Regions from separate parts of the Rhodoferax sp. ZS1R25 genome, predicted to be linked through region 3. Evidence: predicted binding sites of a transcription regulator. Region 3 holds the regulator's gene; each other region holds the start of a gene.
The links. The regulator sigma-54, encoded in region 3, starts transcription at its own class of promoters, with help from an activator protein. The targets are predictions, from matches to a motif close to TGGCANGNAANCTGCTTT.
Positions count from the first base shown of each region.

Region 1 (4,732 bases), on a different contig from region 3:
TCAGGTTGATCTCGCGCAGCGCGGGGAACAGGCCCTTCTTGGTCTTGAAGGTCTGGGCCACGCCCTGGATTTCGATGTACTTGGTGTTGGCGGAAACAATGCTCATGACTTCACCTCTTCAAACGTAAATGCGGTGGCGATTTTGATCAGGGCGTATTCCAGAACCAGCCCGACGATGCCGATCACGAAGATGGCGATGATGATGTTCTTGACGTTCAGGTTGTTCCACTCGTCCCACACCCAGAAGCCAATGCCCACGCCGCCGGTCAGCATCTCGGCCGCCACAATCACTAGCCAGGCGGTGCCCACAGCCAGGCGCACGCCGGTCAGCATGTAGGGCAGCACCGAGGGGAACAGGATCTTCGTGACGATCTTCCACTCGCTCAGGTTCAGCACGCGGGCCACGTTCATGTAGTCCTGCGGCACGCGCTGCACGCCCACCGCGGTGTTGATGATCATGGGCCAGATGGAGCAGATGAAGATGGTCCAGATGGCCGCAGGGTTCGCCCCCTTGAACACCAGCAGGCCAATCGGCAACCAGGCCAGTGGCGACACAGGGCGCAGCAGGCTGATCAGCGGGTTGAACATGCGGCTCAAAAACTCAAAGCGCCCAATCATGAAACCCGCGGGAATGCCCACCGCAGCCGCCAGGCCAAAACCCAGCGCCACACGCTCCAGCGAGAACAGCACGTTCCAGCCCACGCCCTGGTCGTTGGGGCCTTTGCGGTAGAACGGATCGCTGAAGATGGTGATGGCCTGCTGCAGTGTTTCCCAGGGGCTGGGAATGCTGCTTTTGGTGCCAATGCTCACCAGCGCCCAGATGCCCACCAGCAGCGCCAGGCCCATCACGGGTGGGAGCACCCGCAGCACCAGGCCACGCCAGTCGTAGCCCGGCTTGGCCACGGCGGGCGTGGCCGCCACAGCCGCAGGTTTAGTTGCTTTTTGCATGCTGGCCCCCGTGGACGCTGCGCCAGCAGCTTCCTTTTTGATAGCAGACCCTTCGGCCGATGTGGCCAAGGGGGAGTGAAAAACAGCGCTGACCATATGGATCTCCTATTCAGTTCCGCAAAAACTCAGGCTTTGACCTTGAAGCTGTCGGCGTATTTCTTGGGGTCCTTGCCATCCCAGACCATGCCGTCCATGAGCTTGCTGGTGCGCATCACGTCCTTGGGCACAGGGGTCTTGCTGGCGGTGGCGGCCTGCTTGTAGATCTCGATCTGGTTGATCTGCTTGGCCACAGCGAGGTAATCGGGGTGCTCTTTCAAAATGCCCCAGCGCTTGTGTTGCGTCAGGAACCACATGCCGTCCGACAGGTAGGGGAAGTTCACCGCGCCGTCGTTGTAGAACTTCATGTAGTTGGGGTCATCCCAGGTCTTGCCCATGCCGTTTTGGTAGCGGCCCAAGATGCGCTGGTTGATCGCGTCCACGCTGGTGTTCACATAGCTCTTGTCGGCAATGGTTTCTGCCATCTTGTTTTTGTTGGACAGGCTGGCGTCGATCCAGCGGCCGGCTTCCAGGATGGCGGCGGTCACGGCGCGTGCGGTGTTGGGGTACTTCTTGACGAAATCGCCCGTGGTGCCCAGCACTTTTTCGGGGTGGTCTTTCCAGATGTCCTGGGTGGTGGTGGCCGTCACGCCGATGCCGTCAATGATGGCGCGGTGGTTCCAGGGTTCACCCACGCAGAAGCCATCCATATTGCCAACGCGCATATTGGCCACCATCTGGGGTGGCGGCACGGTGATGACCTTGGCGTCACTCATGGGGTTGATGCCATTGGCCGCCAGCCAGTAGTACAGCCACATGGCGTGGGTGCCGGTGGGGAAGGTCTGGGCGAACGTGTATTCGCGCTTCTCGCTGGCCATCAGCTTGGCCAAGCTGGCGCCATCTACCGCGCCCTTGTCCGCCAGCTTCTTGGACAGCGTGATCGCCTGGCCGTTATTGTTCAGCGTGGCCAGCACGGCCATGTCTTTCTTGGGGCCGCCCACGCCCAGGTGCACGCCGTAGACCAGGCCGTACAGCACGTGGGCAAAGTCCAGCTCGCCGTTCACCAGCTTGTCGCGCACACCGGCCCAGCTGGCTTCCTTGCTGGGGACGATGGTCACGCCGTATTTCTTGTCAAAGCCCAGCACCGAGGCCATGACCACGCTGGCGCAGTCGGTCAAGGGGATGAAGCCGATCTTGACTTCGGTTTTTTCCGGGGCGTCAGAGCCACCGGCGTACACCGCAGCGCGCAGCGCAGGGTTGATACCCACCACGCCCACGGCCGCGGTTTGCAGAACAGCACGGCGGCTGAGTTTGGCTTTCAGAAGATCAGTCATGGCACACGCTCCAGAAGAGAAAAACACAAAACGAAAAACAAAAAAAGGCGTCCGCACTGGGTTGACTGCGCGGTGCGCGAGTCAACCCGTGGGGACGCCTTTGTCCTGTTTGCCCTGCGCCCTACCCGCCGTTAGGTGGGGTGCAGTGCATGACCGTTGCCGGTCTCGCAGGGATTAATGCAATGTCTGTGCCAGGTTGTCTTGGTGATGGTGTGCTATGGATTCAGGAGCTGCTAGCGCAATGAATACAGGGGCTAGAGGCCTAATTTGTTTGAAAGTATGTGCGGCGCACCGATTTTGTGCACCGCACCAAACCAGGAAAAAAACCTATGCACTGCGCCAGCCAGGCGCGTGCTGGGTGGTTACGCCGCGGTTTGGGGCGTGGTTGTGGGCATCAGCGGGCAGGCCAGTGCCAGCCGCGTGGCCAGGCCTTCGCGCAAGGCCAGCAGGGCGGCAATGCGCGCGTCAATCTCTCTGAGCTTTTCGCCCAGCACCTGGGCAATCGCCGGGCCGGGCTCGGCCTGCTCCCAGATCTCGGGCAGCTTGTGGCCAATCTCTGCCAGCGTGAAGCCTAGCTGCTGCGCCGTGCGGATGTAGTTCACCAGCATCAGCGTCTCGCTCGCGTAATCGCGGTAGCCATTGGCCAGGCGCTGGGCGCGTATCAGCCCCTGCTGTTCATAAAAGCGCAGCGCTTCACGCGTGAGGCCGCTGGCAGTGGCGAGTTCACCAATCAACATGGAAAGGAGAGGGAGTTGGTAAAAAGTGCTTGACCCTGAAGCTTACTTCAGGCCTGAGACTGCGGGCTTCTTTCACTTCTCAGGTTGATGTTGATGATGACTTTGCCCCGCTACCTCACCCTTGTGCGTGCCAGTGCCTGGTACGACCTGCTGGTCACCTGGCCGTTTGCGCTGCCGTGGACCTTTGCCTGGCTCTACGCCCAGTTGGCGGCGCTGGCCTTGGCGCTGCAACTGCCGGGCACGGTGCACCCGCTGGATGCCACCCATATGTTGCTGGCCAATCTGCTGGGTTCGGTGGTGGTGGTGTGGTCACTGGCGCGGCTGCTGGAGCCTACGGTGCGACTGGGCCGGCTGGATGGTCTGGCGCGCATGCTGTTTGCTGCGTGGCAGGTGTACGCGTTTGCCCACGGCGCCAGCGCAGTAGTGCTGGGCTTTACGGTGTTTGAGTTGCTGTTTGGCCTGCTGCAGTGGTGGCCGGTGGCGCAGCCTGCGGCTGCCAAGCAGGCTTAGTTGCGGATGTGGGCGCGGCGCTCGACGCCGTGGCGCTGCACCATGATGTGGATCAGCAGCGCAGCAGCTGCCGAAGTGGCCATCACCGGCGAGGCGGTCACCACGCGGGCCAGGCCGTCGAGCACATGCAGGCTGACCTGCTGTGCATAGTGGGTCAGGGCCACCACGTCTTGCGGCTCCACATTTTTCACGTCGTCAGGCAACACCTGCACATCGGGCCAGCCACCGCGAAAACGGATTTTGGCGAAGATGCCGTCGGCCACGGCCACCAGGGACAGCACGCCCAGCGGCTTCATCAGCGTGAGGATCAGATTGCTGCGCACGGCGACCGGCGCAGTCTCGTAAATCTTGCCGACCAGCTGCGACACCATGCGCTCTTTTTCCGCGGCGGGCGCAGCGTCATATACCTCGGCGGCCAGTTGTTCGATAGGGATTTCGGGTTGCATGGGGTACAGCTTAGTTCTGATTTGTGCCAATTGTGTGAACTACACGTAACCAGTTGTTTGCCTCTGTCAGGAGAGCAGGTCGGCCACGTCCAGCATGCGCTGGGCCACTTCCACAATCTTCAGGTTTTTGTCCATCGCCGTCTTGCGCAGCTTGGCGTAGGCGGCTTCTTCGCTGAGCTGCTGGCGCTGCATCAGCAGGGCTTTGGCGCGGTCGATGACCTTGCGGTCTTGCAGCGCGGCGGACAGCTCGTTGAGCTCGGTGCGCGTGGCGGCCAATTCGTTGCGCAGGGCCTGTTCATGCTGGAAGCGGGCCATCGCCACGTCCAGAATCGGGCGGATGCGCTCGGCCTGCAAGCCCGCCACGATATAGGCCGACACACCGGCCGCCACCGCGGCGCGCGCATTGCCACTGTCGTTGTCGTTGGTGAACATGACGATCGGGCGGCGCTCGTCGCGCGTGGCCATCACCACATGCTCCAGCGCGTCACGCGCGTCGCTCTCGGCGTCCACAATGATCATGTCGGGCTGCAGCTGCGCCAGGCGCTCGGTGAGGTACACATCGGCCGGCAAAGACGCCACCAGGTTGAAACCGTTTTCCAGCAGTCCAATGCGCAGGCTGCGCGAGCGTTCGGCTTGGCTGAACGCGTGGGCATCCTGCTGGTCATCGACCAGCAAGTCTGAATTGATCACGACGATGCGAAGCGGCTCGGTCATATGCCCA
Region 1 covers NZ_JBWMAZ010000001.1:1,811,289-1,816,020, forward strand. The annotation lists gene AC097R_RS08650 (ABC transporter ATP-binding protein) at 1-106, opposite strand, end outside; gene ntrB (nitrate ABC transporter permease) at 103-1,044, opposite strand; gene AC097R_RS08660 (CmpA/NrtA family ABC transporter substrate-binding protein) at 1,074-2,318, opposite strand; gene AC097R_RS08665 (MerR family transcriptional regulator) at 2,681-3,055, opposite strand; gene AC097R_RS08670 (hypothetical protein) at 3,152-3,565, shown strand; gene AC097R_RS08675 (hypothetical protein) at 3,562-4,011, opposite strand; gene AC097R_RS08680 (ANTAR domain-containing response regulator) at 4,078-4,725, opposite strand.
Region 1: a site for sigma-54 is predicted at 2,495-2,512, ahead of AC097R_RS08660 (CmpA/NrtA family ABC transporter substrate-binding protein). Genes of this name have one in related genera too.

Region 2 (4,732 bases), on a different contig from region 3:
TCACGTGGACCGGCATGGGGTCTAGTGCCGCGCGCTTGAGCCACGCGTCGTAACGAAGTGCCGCAAAAGCGTTTTCGGCAGCGCCTTCCAGCGCACTTTGCAAGGCGGCAGGCTCGGTGAAGATGTCGGCGAAGCTGGAGCCCACAATGGTTCTGCGTGAAGTTCCCAAGGCATCCTCCAGCGCCGCATTGGAGAACTGCACGGAGGCATCGGCATAGACCACGGCCACCAAAGTAGCCAGCAGGTCAAACGACTGAAAACGCTCGGGGATGGGGTCGGTGCGGGTCACAGGCATTGGGGGTAGTCAAATACGGCGCAGCCCGCAGGGCCACACAACAGCGCGCCGCTACTTGGCGGACGACACCGACGGAGATGCTGCGGCAGGCACGCGTCCCAACTCCCGGCGGATACCGGCAATGTCACTCTCATTGCGGGCGATGGCGGCCTTGAGTTCGGCCACGCGGTCCAGGTACTTCTGGTGGTTGCGGGTCTCGGGGCCCAACTTTTCGGGCTCACCGTTGTTGTACTCCTTGACCAGTTCGATCTGACGCGCCTCGGCCTTCTTGAGTTCGGCCTCCAGAATCAGGCGCGCATCCGAATCCTTGGCGCGCTGGTCGGGTGAGTCCACGCGTGATCCACTCTGGCTGGCGGACGCGACTTTGGTCCCCGGCTTTTGCGCTTGCACCACCGTGACATTGCCACCGGAAATCAGCTTGCAGTTTTTCGCCTGGGCCTCGGACACGGTGTTGGTGTACTCGTTGCCACAACGGTAGATGCGCTCCTGTGCGAATGCGCCGGAGAGCGAGCCAAGAGCTATCAAAGAAATCAAAAAATGGGTGTTCATGCTGTGTCCGCGCTAACAGGGTGCCTGGCGGTGGATTCAGTATGCGCCAAAAAGTGCCTAAAAACAAAAACCGCCACAGTATCCCTGCCAATTGGACATGAATCTGTAGTGGGTTGTTTGCAAAAAAAAGGACGGCTTACGCCGTCCTTTTTCAGGAAACCACTGCCACAGGGGCAGCGGAAATCACAGGGAATAGTACATGTCGTATTCGACAGGGTGTACCGACATGCGGAAGCGGTTGACTTCCTGCATCTTCAACTCGATGTAAGCATCGAGCATGGAGTCGGTAAACACGCCACCCTTGGTCAGGAAGCCGCGGTCCTTATCCAGGTGCTCCAACGCTTGGTCCAGGCTGTGGCACACGGTTGGTACCTTCGCATCTTCCTCGGGAGGCAGATGGTACAGATCCTTCGTTGCAGCTTCGCCGGGGTGGATCTTGTTTTCCACGCCGTCCAGACCTGCCATCAACAGGGCAGAGAAGCCCAGGTAAGGGTTCATCAATGGATCTGGGAAGCGGGCTTCCACGCGACGGCCCTTGGGGTTCGCCACAAACGGAATGCGGATCGATGCGGAACGGTTCTTGGCGGAGTACGCCAGCTTGACCGGAGCTTCGAAGTGAGGAACCAGGCGCTTGTAGCTGTTGGTGCCAGGGTTGGTGATGGCGTTCAGGGCACGTGCGTGCTTGATGATGCCGCCGATGTAGTACAGCGCGAAGTCAGACAGACCTGCATAGCCGTCGCCGGCGAACAGGTTCTTGCCGTCTTTCCACACGGACTGGTGCACGTGCATGCCGGAACCGTTGTCACCGTGGTAAGGCTTGGGCATGAAGGTGGCGGTCTTGCCGTAGGCGTTGGCCACGTTGTGCACCACATACTTTTGCAGCATGGTCCAGTCAGCGCGTTCCACCAGGGTGGAGAAGCGGGTACCGATTTCGTTCTGGCCAGCGCCCGCCACTTCGTGGTGGAACACTTCGACGGGAATGCCCAGAGATTCGAGGATCAGGGACATCTCGGCGCGCATGTCTTGTGTGCTGTCGACAGGAGGCACAGGGAAGTAGCCGCCCTTGACGGTGGGACGGTGGCCGCGGTTGCCGCCTTCGAGCTTGGAACCGGTGTTCCAGGGAGCTTCGTACTCGTCGATTTCGTAGAACGTGTTGTTGGGGTCAGTGCTCCAGCGAACGCCATCAAAGATGAAAAATTCTGGCTCGGGACCGAAGTAAGCCGTGTCGCCGATGCCGGAAGCCTTCAGGTAGGCTTCAGCGCGCTTGGCGATGGAACGGGGATCGCGATCGTAGGACTTGCCGTCAGCAGGCTCCACCACATCACAGTTCATGATGATGGTGGTTTCTTCAAAGAAGGGGTCGATGTTGGCCGTATTGGGATCGGGCATCAACAACATGTCGGAAGCTTCGATGCCCTTCCAGCCGGCGATGGAAGAACCGTCGAATGCGTGGCCGGAGGTGAACTTGTCTTCGTCGAAATGCGAGACAGGCACCGTGGTGTGCTGCTGCTTACCGCGGGTATCGGTGAAACGGAAGTCAACAAATTTGACTTCGTTCTCTTTCACCATCTTCATCACGTCTGCGACGGTCTTGGCCATCAAATACTCCTGTTGCACGGTTGTAAAAAAGAATTGCCCCGTCTTCAATGCAGCTTTTGTGCCAAAAACCGCTGGCCGGGCAATTTAGAGAAACCGCCGTATTCTGCCTTGAGAAACCGGCGTTTTAGGGGGGCGCACCGCAAAGATGCGTCCATGTAACTGCCACCGACACCGTCATTGCACCAATATGGTGCAATTCATTTATGCACCGGTGTTGTGCAAATTCAGCTTCGCACCAATTCCGGGCCTAACGCCATATGCAGGGCTTTCAGACCTTCCAGCAGGCCCGCATACGCCAGCTCTACCGCAGCTGGTTCGCCCTTGACGCCCAGCTCGATGTGGCGCCCCCACTCCGGGTGGTCTACGCTGGGCAAGCTGAACACCTTGACCGCATGGCGCCGTTCCAGTGCCTCCATCAGCGGGGTCAGGGCCGACTCCATGGCACCAAAAACGACCACAGAACGTTCCAGCCAACCATGCCGGCGGTGCAAATGGGCGTACTGCTGGTCCAGCACCCAGGCGAGCATGGGCCAAGCCATCACCGGAAACCCGGGCACGAAGTGCACGCTCCCGGACTGGGTGCCCACGCAGCTAAAACCGGGAATCTTGTTGTACGGGTTGGGAATGATGGCCGCGCCCCGGGGGAACATGCCCATGTTCAGGCGGTGCACGTTATCAGCCCGGTCAGGCTCGTAGGGCAGGCCCTGCTCCATGGCCACGTCCTGCATGCGCTCGCGGATCAGTTGCTCGGCTTCCGGGTGCAACTCCAGCGGCACGCCCAAGGCCCGCGCCGCGCACTGGCGCGTGTGGTCGTCCGGCGTGGCACCGATGCCGCCAAACGAAAACACCACATCGCCCGAGGCAAACGCGCGCTGCAGCGTCTGGGTGATGCGTTCGGGGTCATCACCCACATAGTCGGCATAGGCCAACTGCAGGCCCCGTTCGCCCAACAGCTCAATGGCTTTGGACAGGTGCTTGTCGGTGCGCTTGCCCGACAAGATCTCGTCTCCGATGATGACTAGGCCAACGTTCATGCAAGCTCCAGAGGATTCACGGGCAATTCAGGTGCCGGGGGTGTGGGTGGCGCAGGCGGCACGGGCGGCAACTGGGCGCGCTCCCAGCGCAGCTGCTGTAGCGCCGCCAGGCAGTAGTGGGCGAACCACAGCGAGGCAAACGCGAACACCAGCGTGTACAGCCAGATAGAAATGGGGATCAGGAACGGCGCCATCGCCACAGCCACAAAGCCCACCGACCAGATCAGGCTGGGGGCGGCGCCCAGGTAACCGGCAAACACCCCCATGCCCAGCAGCCACCAGCGGTGGCGCTGGAACAGGGTGTGGCGCTCTTCTGCCGTGGCGTGGTCAGCCAGCGCATCAAACGCCATCACACGGTAGGTCAGCCAGCCCCAGATCAGCGGCGGGAGGATCAGCACCAGCGGCGGCACAAACCACAGCGGCGCAGACAGCACCATGGCCGACAAGGCCAGCACCGTGGAGCCCAGTGCCCAGACAATGCTGAAAGCGTACGAAGCGCCGCCCGTGCGCTCCAGCTGCGCAAAGCGGCGCCGGGTCACCAGGCGCACCATCAGCGGCGTCATCAGCATCGCGACCAACAACAGGCAAGCCATCACGATCAAGGGCGTGGCCACTGCAATCACGATGAGCGGCACCAGCACGGTCTTGAGCTTGCCCGCGCCCGCTGATTCCAGCCACGCCCACAGGCTGTTGAGCAAGTCTGATGACTCCAGCAGGTTCTGCACGGCGGCCAACGCTGCGTCCATGAAAAAGTAGCCCAGCCCCGCAATCAGCCCGACCATCAGCACCAGCGGCAGCAGCGATAGGCCAATCACCCGCGGGTGCAGGCAGTACGCTACCGACCGCCAAAACGCATCGAGCATCGCGTTCATGGCCCTAGCCCGCCGCCTGCACGGCCATGAGTTCTTCGGCACTCAGCCAGCGCCACTGGCCGGGCGCCAGGTCGGCCGGCAAGGCCATGCCACCGATCTTGGAGCGGTGCAGCCCCTCCACCCGGTTGCTGACCGCGGCGACCATGCGCTTGACCTGGTGGTACTTGCCTTCGGTCAGCGTCAGTCGCAGGTGGAACTCACCCACCGCCTCGCAGGCCGCGGCGCGTACCGGCGCCGGGTCATCGTCCAGCACCACACCGGCCAGCAGCTTGCTGACTTGCTTGTCGTCCAGCGGGTGCTTCACCGTTACGTCATACACCTTGGGCACGTGGTGGCGCGGCGAGCTCATCTTGTGGATGAACTTGCCGTCATCGGTGAGCAGC
Region 2 covers NZ_JBWMAZ010000002.1:936,884-941,615, forward strand. The annotation lists gene glnL (nitrogen regulation protein NR(II)) at 1-295, opposite strand, end outside; gene AC097R_RS15195 (hypothetical protein) at 347-844, opposite strand; gene glnA (type I glutamate--ammonia ligase) at 1,028-2,443, opposite strand; gene AC097R_RS15205 (competence/damage-inducible protein A) at 2,668-3,477, opposite strand; gene AC097R_RS15210 (EI24 domain-containing protein) at 3,474-4,349, opposite strand; gene AC097R_RS15215 (16S rRNA pseudouridine(516) synthase) at 4,354-4,732, opposite strand, start outside.
Region 2: a site for sigma-54 is predicted at 2,490-2,507, ahead of glnA (type I glutamate--ammonia ligase). Genes of this name have one in related genera too.

Region 3 (4,732 bases):
AAAACACGCCTCTGCGCAGGCCGCAGAGGTATTCCACAGGGCTAGAATGATTTGTCATTCAACCCCTTTGTGGAGAGTCTTCCCATGGCACATCAGAAGTACCGGCTGGTCACCCGCAGTGATTTTGATGGGCTGGTGTGCGCCGTCCTGCTCAACGAGCTGGACCTGATCGACGACATCAAGTTCGTCCACCCCAAAGACATGCAGGACGGCAAGGTGGAGGTGTCCGATCGGGACATCACCACCAATCTGCCGTACGTGCCCGGCGTGCACCTGGCCTTTGACCACCACGAGTCCGAGACGGTGCGCAACACTGGCGAGCGCCCCAACCACATCATCCTGCCCGACGCCGACTCGGCCGCGCGCGTGGTGTTTGACCACTACGGTGGTGCCAACCGCTTCCCGGCGCGCTTCCACGACATGATGGAAGCCGTGGACAAGGGGGACTCGGCCCGCTTCAGCCACGACGAAATCATGACTCCCACCGGCTGGGTGCTGCTGAATTACCTGATGGATTCGCGCACCGGCCTGGGCCGCTTCCGCGAGTTCCGCGTCAGCAACTACCAGCTGATGATGGATTTGATCCAGTACTGCCGCCACCATGGCATTGACGAAATCCTGCAGCTGCCCGACGTGGTGGAGCGTGTGGACCTGTACTTTGAGCATGCGGCCAAGGCCAAGGAGCAACTGCTGCGCTGCTCCACCGTGCATGGCAACCTGTTGGTGCTGGACCTGCGCAATGAGGACACCATCTTTGCGGTGAACCGTTTCATGGTCTACGCGCTGTTCCCGCAGACCAATATCTCCATCCACGTGCTATGGGGCCTGCAGAAGCAAAACACTGTGTTTGCCACGGGCAAGTCCATCACCAACCGCAGCTCGAAGACCAATATTGGCGACCTGATGCTGAGCTACGGCGGGGGCGGCCATGCCAATGCGGGTACCTGCCAGGTGGAGAACGACCGCGCTGCAGACGTGTTGCAGGTGCTCATCACCAAAATTAACGCCGACGGCTGAGTCGGCCAAGGCGCGAAATGCGCAAAGCGCTCGGTACAATGGCCGAAGCGCTTTTCGAGCAAGTTTCGTGCCTTTATGAAAAAAACCATCCTGTCTGTGGCTGTGTCGCTGGTGTTTGCCAGCGCAGGCGGCCTTGCGTGGGCCGAAAAAGCCGACCGAAACAAGCCCATGAATGTGGAGGCGGACGCCCTGCGCTACGACGACATCAAGCAGGTCAGCGTCTTCACCGGCCATGTGGTGCTGACCAAGGGCAGCATCCTGATCCGCGGCGCCCAGATCGAGGTGCGCCAGGACCCGGATGGCTACCAGTACGGTCTGGTCACCGGCTCGGTCGCCACGCCGGCGTTTTTCCGGCAAAAGCGTGAAGGCCTGGATGAGTTCATCGAAGGCGATGGCGACACCATCGAATACGACGGCAAGGCCGACACTGTGCGCTTTGTCAAAAAAGCCCAGCTGCGCCGCCTGCGCGGCGCCACGCTGGCCGACGAGGTGACGGGTGCCGTCATCCTGTACGAAAACCTCAGCGACAAATTCACCGTGGACGGCGCCCCCAAGACCGCTGCGGCGCCGGCCGGCCGTGTGCGCGCCATGCTGACGCCCAAGCCCGAAGGCGAAACTGCCACCGCGCCTCAACCCGGTGCCACTCTGCGCGCCACGCCGCAACTTGAGAAGGCCGCCCAGTGAGCGAGCCCACCCAAGAAGCCCCGGACACCAGCACCGGGCGGCTGGAAGCCCGGCATTTGCAAAAGTCGTATGGCAAGCGCCAGGTGGTGAAAGATGTGTCGCTGACCGTGCGCACTGGCGAGGTCGTGGGCCTGTTGGGCCCCAACGGCGCGGGCAAGACCACCTCGTTCTACATGATCGTGGGCTTGCTGCGCGCCAGTGCGGGCGACATCACGATTGACGGCCATTCCATCGAGCACATGCCCATCCACCGCCGCGCGCGCCTGGGGCTGGGCTACCTGCCGCAAGAGGCGTCCATCTTTCGCAAGCTCAATGTCGAAGACAACGTGCGCGCCGTGCTGGAACTGCAGCGCGACGAGGCGGGCGAGCCGCTCAAGTCGGCCGAGATTGAAGCGCGCCTGACCGCGCTGCTGCAAGACCTGCGCGTGGAGCATCTGCGCGAGTCGCCCTCGCTGGCCCTGTCGGGTGGTGAGCGACGCCGTGTGGAGATTGCGCGCGCACTGGCCACGCGGCCGCGCTTTATCCTGCTGGACGAACCGTTTGCCGGTATCGACCCGATTGCGGTGATCGAGATCCAGCGCATCATCAACTTCCTCAAGGGCCGTGGCATCGGTGTGCTGATCACCGATCACAACGTGCGCGAAACCCTGGGCATTTGCGACCACGCCTACATCATCAGCGACGGCCATGTGCTGGCGCAAGGCACCCCCTCCGAGATCGTGAACAATGCCGATGTGCGCCGTGTCTATCTCGGTGAGCATTTCAAAATGTAATGAAGCAAGGTCTTTCATTACGCGTCTCCCAACACCTGGCGCTCACGCCCCAGTTGCAGCAGTCCATCCGTCTGCTGCAGCTCTCTACGCTGGAGCTGAGCCAGGAGGTGGAGCAGATGCTGGACGAAAACCCGTTTCTGGAGCTGACCGAGGACCGGGCCGAGCGCGAGGACTTTGGGCTGAACGCAGTAGATGCGACGGTCAGCGAAGGCGACCGACTGTCCGAGAGCAGCGAGGTGGACTACGCGCCCAGTGCGGTGGCCGACTACGCCACCTCGACCAGTACCAGCAGCAATGACGAAGAAGCCACGCCGCTGAGCAGCAGCGACGAGCCCAACTGGGAAGGCGACGGCACCACCGAGATGATGCCCGACGATGGCGAGTGGGGGGTGGACGCCAAAGCCAAGGCCAACAACCTGGGCGACGACGAGGAGAAAGACGCCACCGAGCTGGCGCGCTCTGCCGAATCGCTGCAGGCCTTTTTGCACCGCCAGGCGCTGAGCCTGCGCACCAATGCCACCGACGCGGCCGCGCTGCGCTTCCTCATCGAATCACTCAACGACGACGGCTACCTGGAAGACCCGCTGGAAGAGCTGGCACGCAGCCTGAACCCCGGCGACGAAGAGCAGCTGCAGGACCTGGTGCACCACTTCACCGTGGCGCTGGGCTTGCTGCACAGCCTGGAGCCCGTGGGCGTGGGCGCGCGCGACTTGGGCGAGTGCCTGCGTTTGCAGGTCAAGGCCTTGCTGGCCCAAGCTGAAGTGGATGGTGAGGACGAGCGTGCCGAGCTGCTGCAGGTGGCCCTGGGCATCTGCAGCAAACCCATGGACCTGCTGGCGCGGCGCGACATCAAGCGCCTGGTGCAAATGGGCGTGGGCAGCGACGCGCTGGTGCGCGAAGCGATCGCGCTCATCGCACGGCTGGAACCCAAGCCCGGGCGGCGCTTTGTGGACGTGGAGCGCAACATCGTGGTGCCCGACGTGCTGGTGGTGGCCATCGGCAAGGCCGGTGGCATTCCCAAATTCCGCGTGCAGCTCAACCCCGAGGTGATGCCACGCCTCAAGGTGCATGACATCTACGCCAATGTGCTGCGCAACCACCGCGGTGGCCGCGACGGTGCTGGCCACGCGGCGCTGCAGCAACGCCTGCAGGAGGCGCGCTGGTTCATCAAGAACATCCAGCAGCGCTTTGACACCATCCTGCGCGTGAGCACGGCCATTGTGGAGCGGCAGAAGAACTTTTTCACCCATGGCGAGCTGGCCATGCGCCCCCTGGTGCTGCGCGAGATTGCCGACGAATTGGGCCTGCACGAGTCCACCATCAGCCGCGTGACCACGGCCAAGTACATGGCCACGCCGTTTGGCACGTTTGAGCTGAAGTACTTCTTCGGCTCTGGCCTGGGCACCGAGAGCGGTGGCAATGCCTCCAGCACCGCGGTGCGCGCGCTCATCAAACAGTTCATTGCCTCCGAGAGCAGCAAGAAGCCCTTGAGCGACAACCAGATCTCTGACATGCTCAAGGAGCAGGGCATCGAATGCGCCCGGCGCACCGTGGCCAAATACCGCGAGGGGCTGAAGATTGCCCCCGCCTCACTCCGCAAAGCGCTATGAACCAATTGACCCTTTTTCTCCCCTGCGCCGCCGGCGTGGAGGAGTACCTGGCGCCGGAGATTTTGCAAATCACCGGTCTGCCGCCCGGCTGCGTGACCAAGCAGCGCGGTGGCGTGGCCGTGCGCACCTCGTTCGCGCATGCCATGTTGCTCAACCTGTACAGCCGCCTCTCGCAGCGCGTGCTGGTGCTGGTGTCGTACACCGAATACCGCAGCGAACAGGACCTGTACCGCGCCGGCCTGCAGGTGCCATGGGAGCAGTGGTTCACGCCCAAGGAAAGCATCAAGGTCGAGGTGACGGCGCAGCACAGCCCGCTGACCTCGCTGAACTTTGCCGCGCTCAAGGTGAAGGATGCCGTGTGCGACCGCTTCCGCGAAGTGGCGGGCGGCGTGCGCCCCGACGTGAACACGCAGTGGCCCGATGTGCGCATCTATGCCCACCTGACCACCGACAGCTGCTCGCTGTACGTCGACACCTCGGGCGAGCCGCTGTTCAAGCGCGGCTGGCGCGAGGACAAGGGCGACGCACCGCTGAAGGAAACCCTGGCCGCGGCCATGATTGCCGCCAGCGGCTGGGCCTCGGGTGAGGACGACCTGATGCCGCTGTACGACCCCTGCTGCGGCAGCGGCACGGTGGCCATCGAAGCCG
Region 3 covers NZ_JBWMAZ010000004.1:72,701-77,432, reverse strand. The annotation lists gene AC097R_RS19925 (thiol:disulfide interchange protein DsbA/DsbL) at 1-1, shown strand, start outside; gene AC097R_RS19920 (exopolyphosphatase) at 85-1,017, shown strand; gene lptA (lipopolysaccharide transport periplasmic protein LptA) at 1,093-1,701, shown strand; gene lptB (LPS export ABC transporter ATP-binding protein) at 1,698-2,474, shown strand; gene rpoN (RNA polymerase factor sigma-54) at 2,474-4,084, shown strand; gene AC097R_RS19900 (THUMP domain-containing class I SAM-dependent RNA methyltransferase) at 4,081-4,732, shown strand, end outside.

Region 4 (4,732 bases), on a different contig from region 3:
GGTTCATGGGGAAGGCGTCTGCGGCCTGCAGCATGCGCTCGATGTTCCAGGGGCCGGGCGTGCAAGTGGTGGCAAAGGTGCCCGTGGCCGGGCCGGTGCCGCCGCCCAGCATGGTGGTCACGCCGCTGGCCATGGCCTCTTCAATCTGCTGCGGGCAGATGAAGTGGATGTGGCTGTCGATGCCGCCCGCGGTGACGATGTTGCCTTCGCAGCTGATCACCTCGGTGCCAGGGCCAATGATGATGTCTACGCCGGGTTGCGTGTCGGGGTTGCCGGCCTTGCCGATGGCGACGATGCGCCCGCCCTTGAGGCCAATGTCGGCCTTGACGATGCCCCAGTGGTCCAGGATCAGCGCATTGGTCATCACGCAGTCCACGGCGCCTTCGGCGCGCGTCTTTTGCGATTGCGCCATGCCGTCGCGGATGGTCTTGCCACCGCCGAACTTCACCTCTTCGCCATAGGCTCCTGCGGCCAGGGTGTAGTCCTTCTCCACCTCGATGAGCAGGCCGGTATCGGCCAGGCGCACGCGGTCACCGGTGGTGGGGCCAAAGATTTCCGCGTAGGCGCGGCGTCCAATTGTTGCCATTACAGTTTTCCCTCGACGCTTGTGTCGATTGGTCCTTGCACGAGGCCGCGAAAGCCATAGACCACGCGGTCACCCGAGAAATCGACGAGTTCCACGGTGCGTTGCTGGCCGGGCTCAAAGCGCACGGCCGAGCCCGAGGGGATGTTCAGGCGCATGCCTTGCGCGGCCGCGCGGTCAAAGCCCAGCGCGCCATTGGTCTCGGCAAAGTGGTAGTGCGAGCCGACCTGGATCGGGCGGTCCGCCGTGTTTTTCACCACCACGGTCAGGGTGCGGCGGCCGGTGTTGAGGGCGTGTTCGCCCTCGTCAGTGATGATTTCGCCGGGGGTCATGCGGTGGCCCTCAGACTTGGGTGAAGAGGTAGACGCCGGCAAAGCCCAGCAAGCTACCCAGGCTGCCCAGCACCACGGTGCTGCGCGCGGCCAGCCAGCGGCGGATGGACAGACCCAAGCCCACACCACCCAGGTGCAGCGCCGCGGTGGTCAGCAAGAAGCCGACGGCGTAGCCCGCAAAGCCGGTCTCCGGTGTTTCCGCACCATGGGCCAGGCCGTGCAGCGAGGCGGCTGTGGCGATCAGCCCCAGGCCCAGCACCTTGGGCATGGGCTTGGCCGCGCCGATGAGCATGGCGCCGAACAGCACCACGGACAGCGCAATCGCATGCTCCAGATACGGTAGCGTCACGCCGCTGGCGCCCAGTACGGCGCTCAGCACCAGTGCCAGCAGGAAGGTAGCAGGGCCTTGCCAGGCCTTCTGGGCGGGCAGGGCGCTGACCGACCAGATGCCCACGGCCAGCATGGCCAGCAAGTGGTCCAGGCCGAAGGGGTGCGCCAGGCCTTCCATGAAACTCTCGGTTCCATGGCCGGTATGGGCACTAGCCCCCGTGGATAGTGCGCAAGCAGCTATCAAAAGAAGAGCATTTTTCAATGAGGGTCGCATACAGTCTCCGTGGGCTGGGTGTTCAGACAATGGGTTGGTGGACGGTGACCAGCTTGGTACCGTCGGGGAAGGTGGCTTCCACCTGGATGTCGGGGATCATCTCGGCAATGCCGTCCATCACGTCGGCGCGGGTCAGCACGGCGCGGCCTTCGCTCATGAGCTGGGCCACGGTCTTGCCGTCGCGGGCGCCTTCCATCACGGTGGCGCTGATCAGGGCGATGGCTTCGGGGTAGTTGAGCTTGAGGCCACGCGCCTTGCGCCGTTCGGCCAGCAGGCCCGCGGTGAAGATGAGCAGCTTGTCTTTTTCTCTGGGTGTGAGTTCCATGGCGGTCTTGTGGTGGCTGTTCGGTAGACGGGACTCTGCACTGTAAGCAATCCCTGTGCCCTTGTGTCTGTCCATACGCCAAACGACGCATCCGCGCGGGCCACCGGCGGGTGGCATGAAATCTGCACCCCTGGTGCTGTGCATCCACCCCCCACCCTGCCGCCCCCTGCCGAAGCCCCCGCCCAGCGGGTGGTGAAGATCCGCCGCGATTACAACAACTGGGTGGCGAGCGAGACCATGGAAGACTATGCGCTGCGCTATGCGCCGCAGCGCTTCCGCAAGTGGTCGACCTTCCGGGTCGCCAACACGGCGTTTGGCGCCTCGTCCTTCCTCATTCTGGAAGCCGTGGGCGCCACGCTGCTGGTGCAATACGGCTTTGTCAACGCGCTGTGGGCCATTCTGGCCACGGGGCTGGTGATCTTTCTGGCCGGTTTGCCGATCAGCGTGTACGCCGCCCGCTATGGCGTGGACATGGACCTGCTGACCCGGGGCGCGGGCTTTGGTTACATCGGATCCACGCTCACTTCGCTCATCTACGCGTCTTTCACCTTTATCTTCTTTGCGCTGGAGGCCGCCGTCATGGCCTATGCGCTGGAGCTGGCGCTGGACATTCCGCCCACCTGGGGTTACCTGATCTGCGCGCTGGTGGTGATTCCGCTGGTCACCCACGGCGTGTCCACCATCAGCCGCCTGCAGATCTGGACCCAGCCGCTGTGGCTGGTGATGCTGGTGGTGCCGTTCGGCTTTGTTTTGGTGCGCGACCCCGCTGTGTTTAGCGGCATAACGCACTACGGTGGTGAATTGGGTATTGGTGGGGCCTTTAATTTGCACTTGTTTGGTGCGGCATTGACGGTGGGCATTGCCCTGATTACCCAAATGGGGGAGCAGGCCGACTACCTGCGCTTCATGCCTGCACAAACCGCGGCCAACCGCCGCAGCTGGTGGCTGGGCGTGCTGGTGGGCGGGCCGGGCTGGGTCATTCTGGGCGTGGTCAAGATGTTGGGCGGTGCCTACCTGGCTTACCTGGCTATTCAGCACAGCGTGCCCACCGACCGCGCGGTGGACCCGAACCAGATGTACCTGGCGGCGTATGAGTATGTGTTTCCCTCGCTGGGCTGGGCGGTGGCGGCCACGGCGGTGTTTGTGGTGGTGTCGCAGCTCAAGATCAATGTGACCAACGCCTACGCGGGCTCGCTGGCGTGGAGCAATTTCTTTTCTCGCCTGACCCACAGCCACCCTGGGCGCGTGGTGTGGGTGCTGTTCAACAGCGTGATCGCCTTCATGCTGATGGAGATGAATGTGTTCCAGGCGCTGGGCGATGTGCTGGGCCTGTACTCCAACATCGCCATCGCCTGGATCATGGCGGTGGTGGCCGACCTGGTCATCAACAAGCCGCTGGGCCTGTCGCCCAAGGGCATCGAGTTCAAGCGCGCCTACCTGTTTGACATCAACCCCGTGGGCGTGGGCGCGATGGCGCTGGCGTCCGGCTTGTCGATTGCGGCGTACCTCGGGTTTTTTGGCGAACTGGCCAAGGCGTTTTCGGCCGTGGTGGCGCTGGTCACCGCCATGGTCACCGCACCCCTGATTGCCTGGGTCACCAAGGGCAAGTACTACCTGGCCCGCCAGCCGTCAGAGGCGCAGGGCGAGGGCAGCTATGCGCGGCTGGCCGTGCGCCGCTGCGTGATCTGCGAGCGCGAATACGAAGGGCCCGACATGGCCCACTGCCCGGCTTACCAGGGGCCCATCTGTTCGCTGTGTTGCACGCTGGACGCGCGTTGTGGCGACATGTGCAAGCCGCACGCCAACCTGTCCACCCAATGGTCGGCCGCGCTACGCTGGTTGCTGCCAAAATCGGTATGGCCGTTTCTGGACACGGGGCTGGGCCATTTCATTTTGCTGATGCTCATCATCGTGCCGCTCTTGGCCACGGTGTTTGGCATGTTCTACACGCAAGAGCTCGGCGCGCTGGCGGCCATGACCGAGCAGCAGGCCGCGTTGCAAGCCGCGCTGCGCTCGGGGTTTACCAAGGCGTTTGCCGCGCTCATGCTGATGTCGGGCATCGTGGCCTGGTGGCTGGTGCTGGCGCACAAGAGTCGCCAGGTGGCGCAGGAAGAATCGAACCGGCAAACCCATTTGCTCATGCGCGAAATCGAGTCGCATCGCCAAACCGACGAAGCCCTGCAGGACGCCAAGCTGTTGGCCGAACGCGCCAAGCAGGCTGCCGAAGCTGCCAACCAGGCCAAGAGCCGCTACATCAGCGCCATCAGCCACGAACTGCGCACGCCGCTCAATAGCATCCTGGGCTACGCGCAGCTGATGGGCGAGGACGCCTCCATCCCCGCCCACCGCAAACAGGCGGTCAGTGTGATTAAGCGCGGCGGCGAGCATTTGCTCTCACTCATCGAGGGCACGCTGGACATGGCGCATATCGAGAGCGGCAAGCTCACGCTGAATGTGAAGCCCATGCAATTCGCCAGTGGCATGCACGAGATCGCCGGCATGTTCGAGCTGCAGGCCGCGGCCAAGGGCCTGCAGTTCCATTTCGAGGTACAAGGCACCATTCCAGAATGGGTGCGGGCCGATGAAAAGCGCGTGCGCCAGATCGTCTTCAACCTGCTGGGCAATGCCATCAAGTTCACCCAGCAGGGCAGCGTGACGCTGCGTCTACGCTATGCGCGCGAGATGGCCCAGGTAGAGGTGCGTGACACCGGCCCCGGCATGGCGCAGGAGGATTTGGACCGCATCTTCGAGCCCTTCACGCGCGGCGCCAGCGCGGCGGGTGGCACGGCAGGTTCGGGTCTGGGTCTGACGATCGCCAAGATGCTCACGGACCTGATGGGCGGCGAGCTGTTGGCAAGCACGGCGCTGGGCGAAGGCTCGGTGTTCCA
Region 4 covers NZ_JBWMAZ010000002.1:1,402,510-1,407,241, reverse strand. The annotation lists gene ureC (urease subunit alpha) at 1-586, opposite strand, end outside; gene AC097R_RS17435 (urease subunit beta) at 586-915, opposite strand; gene AC097R_RS17430 (HupE/UreJ family protein) at 926-1,519, opposite strand; gene AC097R_RS17425 (urease subunit gamma) at 1,542-1,844, opposite strand; gene AC097R_RS17420 (hybrid sensor histidine kinase/response regulator) at 1,983-4,732, shown strand, end outside.
Region 4: a site for sigma-54 is predicted at 1,888-1,905, ahead of AC097R_RS17425 (urease subunit gamma). Genes of this name have one in related genera too.